Regions from separate parts of the Streptomyces sp. NPDC050448 genome, predicted to be linked through region 2. Evidence: riboswitches for the same ligand, from Rfam matches in the RefSeq annotation. Region 2 holds a riboswitch; the other holds the start of a gene.

Region 1 (4,912 bases), on a different contig from region 2:
CCCGGCGCCCAGCACGCGGGCGGCTTCCTCCTGGCGCGGGTCCAACTGCGCCCACAGCCCGCCGACCGTCCGTACGACGACGGCGTAGTTGAAGAAGACGTGCGCGAGCAGGATCGCCCACACGGTGGTGTCCAGCCGCACGCCCCACAGCTCGTCCAGCAGTCCGCCCCGCCCGACCAGCGCCAGGAAGGCGGTGCCGACCACCACGGTCGGCAGCACGAACGGGACGGTGACCACCGCCCGCAGCAGCTGCTTGCCGGGGAACTCGAAGCGCGCGAAGACGTACGCGCCGGGGAGTGCGATCAGCAGCGTGAGCGCCGTGGACGCGCACGCCTGCCAGGTCGTGAACCAGAGCACCTCGGCGATGTCGGGCCGGGTGAGCACTTCGCCGATCCGGCCGAACTGCCAGCCGGCCTCGGTCTTGATCCCGCGGCCGACGATCGCGGCGACGGGATAGGCGAAGAACAGCCCGAAGAAGGCGAGCGGTACGGCCATCAGGGCGAGCCTGACGGCCGTACCGCGTACGCCCTCCTTCACGGGAGTGCTCTCGCGTCCTACTTCACGACGAGCGAGGACCATGCCTTGACCCACTGCTCACGGTTCTTGGCGATGGTCTCCGGAGCCACGTTCTCCGGCTTCTCGATGACCACGCCGTGCTTCGTGAACAGCTCCGGCAGCTTCGCGTCCTTGACCACCGGGTTCACGAACATCTGGAGCGGCATGTCCTCCTGGAACTTCTTGCTCACCAGGAAGTCGAGGAGCGCCTTGCCGCCCTCCTCGTTCTTCGCTCCCTTGAGCAGGCCCGCGAACTCGACCTGGCGGAAGCAGGTGCCGGTGGAGACGCCCGTGGGCGCCTCGGCCGGCTGCGGCTCGCCGTACATGACCTCGGCCGGCGGGCTGGAGGCGTAGGAGACGACCAGCGGGCGGTCGCCCTTGGCCTTCTTGCCGCCCGCGGAGCCCGAGAAGCGCTCGTTGTAGGCCTGTTCCCAGCCGTCGACGACCTCGACGCCGTTGGCCTTGAGCTTGCTCCAGTAGTCCTTCCAGCCGTCCTCGCCGTACTTGCCGACGGAGGCGAGCAGGAAGCCGAGGCCCGGCGAGGAGGTCGCCGCGTTCTCGGTGACCAGCAGGTTCTTGTACTCCGGCTTGATCAGGTCGTCCAGCGTCTGCGGCGGGGCGAGCTTCTTGTCGGCGAAGTACGCCTTGTCGTAGTTGACGCAGATGTCGCCGGAGTCGACCGGGGTGACCCGGTGCTCCTTGTCGAGCACGTACTCCGGCTTCACCTCGGCCAGGCCCTTGGCCTCGTACGGCGTGAAGATCCCGTTGTCGAGGGCGCGCGAGAGGAGCGTGTTGTCCACACCGAAGAAGACGTCGCCGCGGGGGGAGCCCTTGGTGAGGATCTCCTGGTTGAGGGCGGCGCCCGCGTCCCCGGACTTCAGGACCTTGACGGTGTAGCCGCTCTGCTGCTCGAACTCCTTGAGGACCGTGTCGGTCACGTTGAAGGAGTCGTGGGACACGAGCGTGACCGTCTTGGACTTCGGCGCCTCGCTCGCGCCGGACTTGTCCTTGGCATCGCCGCCGCCGCATGCACTGAGCGTGGCGACGCCGACCGCGGCCGCGAGTGCTGCGCCCGCGAACTTCTTGGTGGTGCTCACTGGTGATTCCTCCTGGGATGACCAGGAGAAGACGCGGCCCTGCCCGGCGCTCAGTGCGAGCGGTCGCCGGGCAGGGCGCAACAGCTTGAGTGATGACCGAACTTCCTACCCCGAATGACCGGGGCGAGGTTCAGAGGGTCTGCGGATGACGGTTACCGCACTCTCAGCGCTGTGGCGCTCCCCTGTCGGAATATGCGATTGGTTCGGCCACAGGGTACCCCGCGGCCGAACCGAGGCGGAGAAAACCGCAGGCTAGCGCTCCGAGGCAGCCAGCTGGCCGCACGCGCCGTCGATCTCCTGACCGCGGGTGTCACGGACGGTCACCGGCACGCCGTGGCGGGCGATGGCCTCGACGAAGGCCTTCTCGTCCTCGGGGCGCGAGGCGGTCCACTTCGAGCCCGGCGTCGGGTTCAGCGGGATCAGGTTGACGTGGACACGCTTGCCCTTGAGCAGCCGGCCGAGGAGGTCGCCGCGCCAGGCCTGGTCGTTGATGTCGCGGATCAGCGCGTACTCGATGGAGATCCGGCGGCCGGACTTCTCGGCGTACTCCCAGGCCGCGTCGAGGACCTCGCGGACATTCCAGCGGGTGTTCACGGGGACGAGGGTGTCGCGCAGCTCGTCGTCCGGGGCGTGCAGCGAGACCGCGAGGCGGCACTTGAAGCCCTCGTCGGCGAACCGCAGCATCGCCGGAACCAGGCCGACGGTGGAGACGGTGATGCCGCGCTGCGACAGGCCCAGGCCGTCGGGCTCGGGGTCGGTGAGGCGGCGGATCGCGCCGACGACCCGCTTGTAGTTGGCCAGCGGCTCGCCCATGCCCATGAAGACGATGTTGGACAGCCGGGCCGGCCCGCCGGGGACCTCGCCGTCGCGCAGCGCGCGCATGCCGTCGACGATCTGGTGGACGATCTCGGCGGTGGACAGGTTGCGGTCCAGGCCCGCCTGGCCGGTGGCGCAGAACGGGCAGTTCATGCCGCACCCGGCCTGCGAGGAGATGCACATGGTGACCCGGTCGGGGTAGCGCATCAGCACGGACTCGACGAGCGTGCCGTCGTGCAGCTTCCACAGGGTCTTGCGGGTGGTGTCGTCGTCGCACGAGATGTGCCGGATGACGTTCATCAGCTCGGGCAGAAGCTCCTGCTGGAGCTTCTCGCGGGAGCCCGCCGGAATGTCGGTCCACTCGGCCGGGTCGTGCGCGTACCGGGCGAAGTAGTGCTGCGAGAGCTGCTTGGCCCGGAAGGGCTTCTCACCGATCGCGGCGACCGCCTCGCGCCGCTCCTCGGGCGTGAGGTCGGCGAGATGCCGGGGCGGCTTCTTGGCTCCGCGAGGGGCGACGAAGGTGAGCTCTCCCGGGACAGGGCGGGCCATGGCTGGTACTCCTCGTAAGACGAAAGGCGCGCCGCAGAAGCAGCGCGCCTTTCAAGAGTAACCGCCCGGACCCACCCAAAGCCTTCGGATGTACGACGTCCCGGCTCAGCGGGATCCCCTGGTGAACCACCCGCCGGGCGGAACCCGCGGAGGCCGGTGTCAGCCCGTGCCGACGAACGCCGCCAGCAGCAGCCACACCACCGGGGCGGTCGGCAGCAGGGAGTCGAGCCGGTCCATGATGCCGCCGTGGCCAGGCAGCAGCGTGCCCATGTCCTTGATGCCCAGGTCCCGCTTGATCATCGACTCGCCGAGGTCGCCCAGCGTGGCGCTGACCGCGACGGCGAGACCGAGCAGCAGGCCCTGCCACCAGGCGCCCCCGTCGATCAGGAACTCCATGCACAGCGCGCCGGCCGCCATCGCGAAGGCCACCGCGCCGAACAGCCCCTCGCGGGTCTTGCCGGGGCTGATGCGCGGCGCCAGCTTGGTCTTGCCGAAGCGCCAGCCCACCGCGTAGGCCCCGGTGTCGCTGACCACGGTCAGGACCAGGAAGGTGACCACCCGCTGCGGGCCGTCGTCGGCGGTGAGCAGCATCGCGACGAAGGTGGCCAGGAAGGGCACGTAGAACGCCGCGAAGATGCCTGCGGTGACGTCCTTGAGGTAGTCCTCGGGCGGTTCGGTCATCCGCCAGACCAGGACCGCCAGCGAGGTCAGGGCCATGGCAACCCAGGCGCCCTCGGCCCCCCGGACGTAACCGGCGATGACCATGGCGGCGCCGCCGACCGCGAGCGGGACGAGCGGCGCCTTGATGCCCTTCTTCTCCTGGAGCCGGGAGGTGAGCTCCCACAGGCCCACGACGACCGCGACGACGATGACGCCGACGAAGACCGCCTTCACGATGAACAGCGAAGCGAAGATCACCGCACCGAGGCCGACACCGACCCCTATGGCGGCACGCAGGTCTCGCCCCGCCCGCTTCTTCGGCGGCGGGGGCGAGGCGTCCTGCGGTGCCTGCGAGGGCGGAGGCGGGGGGCTGGGCATGGGCTCCTGCGGCGGCATCTCGGCGCGGATCGGGTGGCCGCCGTCGGCGGCGGCCCCCCGATCGCGTGCTTCCCGGTCGTCGAAGTCACGGCCGGCGGCATCGGGCACGATGGGCATGGGCCGAGTGTGCGGGCCCACCAGCGCATCGTATGCGGGACCCGCCGGAACCGGCTCCGTGGCCCAGGGAGAGTCGTTCATCAGACTTCGAGGAGCTCGGCTTCCTTGTGCTTGAGCAGCTCGTCCACCTGCGCGACGTACTTCGCGGTGGTGTCGTCGAGCTCCTTCTCCGCGCGGCGCACCTCGTCCTCGCCGGACTCCTTGTCCTTGACGAGCTTGTCGAGGGCGTCCTTCGCCTTGCGGCGGATCGAGCGGATCGAGACCTTGGAGTCCTCGGCCTTGGTGCGCGCGACCTTGATGTACTCCTTGCGGCGGTCCTGCGTCAGCTCGGGGAAGGTCACCCGGATGATACTGCCGTCGTTGCTGGGGTTGACGCCCAGGTCGGAGTCCCGGATGGCCTGCTCGATGTTGCGCAGGGCGCTCTTGTCGAACGGGGTCACGATCGCCATGCGCGGCTCGGGCACCGAGAAGGACGCGAGCTGGTTGATGGGGGTGATGGCGCCGTAGTAGTCCGCCACGATCTTGTTGAACATCGCCGGGTGCGCACGACCGGTGCGGATCGCCGCAAAGTCTTCCTTGGCGACGACGACGGCCTTCTCCATCTTCTCCTCGGCCTCGAGGAGGATTTCTTCGATCACCACGTGCTCCTGCATGTCAGATTTGGATGGTTCAGGCGGGCGGGGCGGGCTCGGCCCAGTGGGGCCGGGCCCGGCGTCGGGACGCTCAGGCCCGGGTGCCCT
Region 2 (4,912 bases):
GCGGCCGGTTTCGCGGGGCGGGGCCGTCCCCGCCCCGCCCTTCTCCCGTTCACCGGGCTCCGCCCGGACTTGGTCCTCAGGCGCCGGACGGGCTGGAAAATCCGGCCCCGCCGGCGTTTGAGGACCGGGGGCTCGGGGGCGGCGCACCCGCATCGGTGCCACGGGAGGAGGCCCCGATGCGGGGGCGGAGCCTCAGAACGCCGGGCGTTCCGGGTCGAGGGCGGCGCGGCCCTCCGCGGGAGACGAGGCCTCCGCGAAGCGGCGCTGCGGGATGCGGCCCGCCCGGAACGCCAGCCGCCCCGCCGACACGGCGTCCCGCATGGCCGTCGCCATCAGGACCGGCGACTGGGCGCGGGTCACCGCCGAGGCCAGCATGACCGCGGCGCACCCCAGCTCCATCGCCAGCGCCGCGTCCGACGCGGTGCCCGCTCCGGCGTCCAGGATCACCGGCACGCCGGCCCGCTCCGCGATCAGCTCGAAGTTGTGCGGGTTGCGGATGCCCATGCCCGAGCCGATCGGAGACCCCAGCGGCATGATCGCCGCGCAGCCCACGTCCTCCAGCTTGCGGGCCAGCACCGGGTCGTCGTTCGTGTAGGGCAGCACGGTGAATCCCTCGTCCACCAGGGTTTCCGCCGCATCCAGCAGCTCCACCCCGTCCGGCAGCAGGGTCCGCTCGTCGGCCACGACCTCGAGCTTGATCCAGTCCGTGCCCAGCGCCTCCCGCGCGAGGCGCGCCGTCAGCACCGCCTCGCCCGCCGTGAAACAGCCCGCCGTGTTCGGCAGGACCGCGATCCCGAGCCGGGTCAGCACCGACAGGACCGAGCCCTGGACCGTCGGGTCCAGCCGGCGCATCGCCACCGTCGTGAGCTCCGTACCGGACGCGATGAGCGCCCGTTCCAGGACGTCCAGGCTCGGTGCCCCGCCCGTCCCCATGATCAGGCGGGACGAGAAGGTCCGGCCGCCCAGCGCGAAAGCGTCGTCCGTCATCGCGCTCAGCCTCCCTGCACGGCGGTGAGGATCTCGACCCGGTCGCCCTCGCCCACCGGCGTGAGCGGCCACTGTCCGCGCGGGACCACGGTCTCGTTCAGTGCGGCCGCGACGCCGGACGGGGCCGCGGTCAGGGCGGCGACCACCGCGTCGAGGGTGGTGCCGGCCGCGACCTCGCGCGGCTCGCCGTTCACGGAGATGGTCATGCGTACGACTCCTGACGTGCCGGGGTGAAACGACGCGGGGTGAAGGGGCGGGCGATCTCCGGTACGACGCCGGTGGTCAGCAGCTCCGCCATCACCTCGCCGGTGAGCGGGGTCAGCAGCACCCCGTTGCGGTAGTGCCCGGTGGCCAGGTGCAGGCCGGGGAGGTCGGTCGGGCCGAGCAGCGGGGCGTTGTCCGGGGAGCCGGGCCGCAGCCCCGCCCGTGTCTCGGTCAGCGGCAGTTCGGTGATGCCGGGCACCAACTCGTGGGCGTCGCGCAGGAGTTCGTACACCCCGCCCGCGGTGACGGTGGTGTCCCAGCCGAGTTCCTCGCTGGTGGCGCCGACGACGAGCTCGCCGTTCTCGCGCGGCACCAGGTAGACGTGGCTGCCGCGGACCACGGCCCGTACCGTCCGGGACAGGAACGGCGCGTACGCCGCCGGCACCGCGAGCCGCAGCACCTGCCCCTTCACCGGCCGTACGGGAGGCAGCACGTCCGCCGGTACGCCTGCCAGCCGGCCGCTGAGCGAGCCCGCGGCCAGGACCACCTGGTCGGCGCGCAGCTCCGTACCGTCGTCGAGCAGTGCGCCGGCGGCCCGGTCGGCAGTGGTGAGCAGCCGCTCCGCGCTCGCCCGGTGGATCTCCACGCCGGCGCCCTCGCAGGCCGCCAGCAGCGCGGCCGCCAGCCGGCGCGGATCGACCTGGTGGTCGCCGTCCACGCGCAGGCCGCCGCGTACGCCCGGGGCCAGCATCGGCTCCAGGCGGCGGCACTCGCGGCCGGTGAGCCACTCGGACTCCAGGCCGCTGCGGCGCTGCAGGGCGTGCAGCTCGCGCAGGTGGAGCCGGTCGTCGGCGTCGAGGGCCACGGCGAGCGTGCCGCAGGCGCGGTAGCCGATGTCCATCCCGCCGCTGGCGTCGGCCAGCTCGGCGGCGAACTCCGGGTAGCGGGCGGCGGAGGCGAGATTGAGGCCGAGCAGGGTCTCCTCGCCGTAGTGCAGCTCGGTGACGGCGGCGAGCATGCCGGCCGCGACCTGTGCGGCGCCGCCGCCGGGCGCCGGATCGGCGAGCACCGTCCGCAGCCCGCGCCGGGCCGCCCGCCAGGCGGTGACCAGGCCGATGATCCCGCCCCCGATGACGAGGACGTCGGATCCCTTGTCGGATCCCTTCCGAGATGAGTGCATGGGCGTCCAGCCCCTCCCTTCGCCGGCATGACCCGGATCAGGTTCGTACGGTCGGAGGCCGCCCAGCCTCCCTCTCAGCCCGGTACGTCCGGACTCCCGCGATAGGTACGACGGCCAGACTAACCCCGGAGCCGGGGCCGGGTAAGGCTGCCTCCCCGGGGCCGCTATTCCTGACGGATCATCAGATCGCTAGGGTGGGCGGTGTGAGCGAGCAGACGGAACACACTCAGAGCGGCGTCGTCATCGTCGGCGCCGGAATGGCCGGGGTGCAGACCGCGGTGGCCCTTCGGGAGCAGGGGTGGAGCGGCCCCGTGACCCTCCTGGGCGCCGAGCCCCACCAGCCCTACGACCGGCCCCCGCTGTCCAAGGCGGTGCTGCTCGGCAAGGCCGAGGACTCCGCCTTCGACGTGGACTTCGAGGGGCTGGGCATCGAGCTCCGGCTCGGGGTGGAGGTCACCGGGCTGCGGGCCGCAGAGCGCGAGCTGGACACCGAGGCGGGGCCGGTCCCGTACGAGGTGCTCGTGCTGGCGACCGGAGCCGAACCGCTGACCCTGCCCGGGGCCGAGGGCGTCCCCGGCGTGCACCTGCTGCGGACCCTGGACGACGCGGCCCGGCTGCGCCCGGTGCTGGCCGCGGCGCCGGCGATCGTGGTCGTCGGGGCGGGCTGGATCGGCGCCGAGTTCGCCACCGCGGCGCGCGAGGCGGGCTGCGCGGTGACCGTGGTCGAGGCGGCGGACCGGGTGCTGGCCGGGGCGCAGCCGGCGGAGGTCGCGGCTCCCATGGCCCGCTGGTACGAGGAGGCCGGGGCCGCCCTGCTGACCGGCGCCAAGGTGGCCTCGGTGGAGTCCGGGCGGGTCCTGCTCGCGGACGGGCGGGAGCTGCCGGCGGGCGCGGTGGTCGTGGGCATCGGGGCCCGGCCGGCGACCCGGTGGCTGGCGGACTCGGGGGTCGGGCTCGGCCCGGACGGATCGGTCACGGCGGACGCGTACCTGCGGACCTCCCTGCCCGGGGTGTACGCGGTCGGCGACTGCGCGTCGTTCCCGTCGGGGCGCTACGGGGCGCGGCTGCTGGTGCACCACTGGGACAACGCCCTGCAGGGGCCGCGGGTGGTCGCGGCGAACATCCTGGCGGGGGCACCGGCCCAGGTCTACGACCCGGTGCCGTACTTCTGGTCGGAGCAGTTCGGGCGCTTCGTGCAGTACGCGGGGCACCATGCGGGTGCGGACGAGCTGAGGTGGCGCGGGGACCCCGCCGAGGAGGCGTGGTCGGTGTGCTGGCTCCGGGCCGGGGCGCTGGCCGCGGTCCTGGCGGTGGGCCGGCCACGGGATCTGGCGCAGGGACGGAAGCTGATCGAGACGGGCGCCCCCGTGGATCCGGCCAAGGTCTCCGACCCCGCCACACCCCTGAAATCGGCGCTGCTCTAGCCGCCGTGCGAAGGGCGTGGCGGAGCCGCCGGGACCCGGACGGGCCGGCTCGGGTACCGGCAGTCGGTCCGAGGTGGCAGGCTTGTGCTCGTGACCGAGATTGACGCAAAGATCGATGCCCTTGTCCCCGCCTGGCTGTACCTCCCCGACATCGCGGAGATGCTCGACATCGAAGTGACCCGGGTCCGCCAGCTGGTCAAGGAAGGTCAGCTGATCGCCGTACGCCGCGGTGAGAACCGTGCGCTTGCGGTGCCCGCACCCTTCATCGACGGCGACAAGGTCGTCAAGGGCCTCGCCGGCCTGCTGACCGTGCTCCGCGACGACGGCTTCTCCGACGAGGAGATGCTGGAGTGGCTCTTCACCGCCGACCCGACCCTGCCCGGCACCCCCGTCCAGGCGCTGAGCGAGAATCGCGGCACGGAGGTGAAGCGCCGCGCTCAGGCGCTCGCCCTCTGACCCGAGCCGCCCGATCCATCCGCGGTGCACGGGCCCTGGACGGCCCGTGCACCGCTCCCACCCCGGGGGTACCCATGTCCGCGAACGCCCAGCTGTCCGATGCCCGGCTCTACCTGTGCACGGACGCCCGCAAGCGGCAGGGGGACCTCCCCGAGTTCCTCGACGCGGTCCTGGCCGGCGGTGTGGACATCGTCCAGCTCCGGGACAAGGGCATGGAGGCGGGCGAGGAGCTCGAGCACCTCCAGGTGTTCGCCGACGCCGCCCGCCGGCACGGCAGGCTCCTCGCGGTGAACGACCGCGCCGACGTGGCCCACGCCATCGGCTCCGACGTCCTGCACCTGGGGCAGGGCGACATCCCGGTGCCCGCCGCCCGCGCGATCCTGGGCGAGGGGGTGCTGATCGGCCGGTCCTGCCACGCCGAGTCCGAGGTCGACGCCGCCGTCGCCGAGCCGGGCGTGGACTACTTCTGCACCGGCCCGTGCTGGCCCACCCCCACCAAGCCCGGCCGGTACGCCCCCGGCCTCGGGCTGGTCCGGTACGCGGCCTCGCTGGCCCCGGCCCGCCCCTGGTTCGCCATCGGCGGCATCGAAGCCGGCAACCTCGACGAGGTCCTCGACGCCGGAGCCACCCGCATCGTGGTCGTCCGCGCCCTCACCGAGGC

Evidence for each region. A riboswitch is a leader RNA that binds a small molecule or an ion and turns the genes downstream of it on or off. The one in region 2 is predicted to bind thiamine pyrophosphate.
Region 1: another riboswitch for thiamine pyrophosphate. It lies ahead of AB0I68_RS20395 (thiamine ABC transporter substrate-binding protein); the one in region 2 lies ahead of thiO (glycine oxidase ThiO).

The regions. Positions count from the first base shown of each region.
Region 1 covers NZ_JBFAJR010000016.1:78,179-83,090, reverse strand. The annotation lists gene AB0I68_RS20400 (iron ABC transporter permease) at 1-495, opposite strand, end outside; gene AB0I68_RS20395 (thiamine ABC transporter substrate-binding protein) at 555-1,652, opposite strand; TPP riboswitch at 1,737-1,846, opposite strand; gene rlmN (23S rRNA (adenine(2503)-C(2))-methyltransferase RlmN) at 1,905-3,017, opposite strand; gene AB0I68_RS20385 (phosphatidate cytidylyltransferase) at 3,177-4,253, opposite strand; gene frr (ribosome recycling factor) at 4,253-4,810, opposite strand; gene pyrH (UMP kinase) at 4,896-4,912, opposite strand, start outside.
Region 2 covers NZ_JBFAJR010000001.1:333,224-338,135, reverse strand. The annotation lists gene AB0I68_RS01585 (thiazole synthase) at 193-987, opposite strand; gene thiS (sulfur carrier protein ThiS) at 993-1,193, opposite strand; gene thiO (glycine oxidase ThiO) at 1,190-2,371, opposite strand; TPP riboswitch at 2,369-2,481, opposite strand; gene AB0I68_RS01570 (FAD-dependent oxidoreductase) at 2,575-3,795, shown strand; gene AB0I68_RS01565 (Rv2175c family DNA-binding protein) at 3,886-4,251, shown strand; gene thiE (thiamine phosphate synthase) at 4,326-4,912, shown strand, end outside.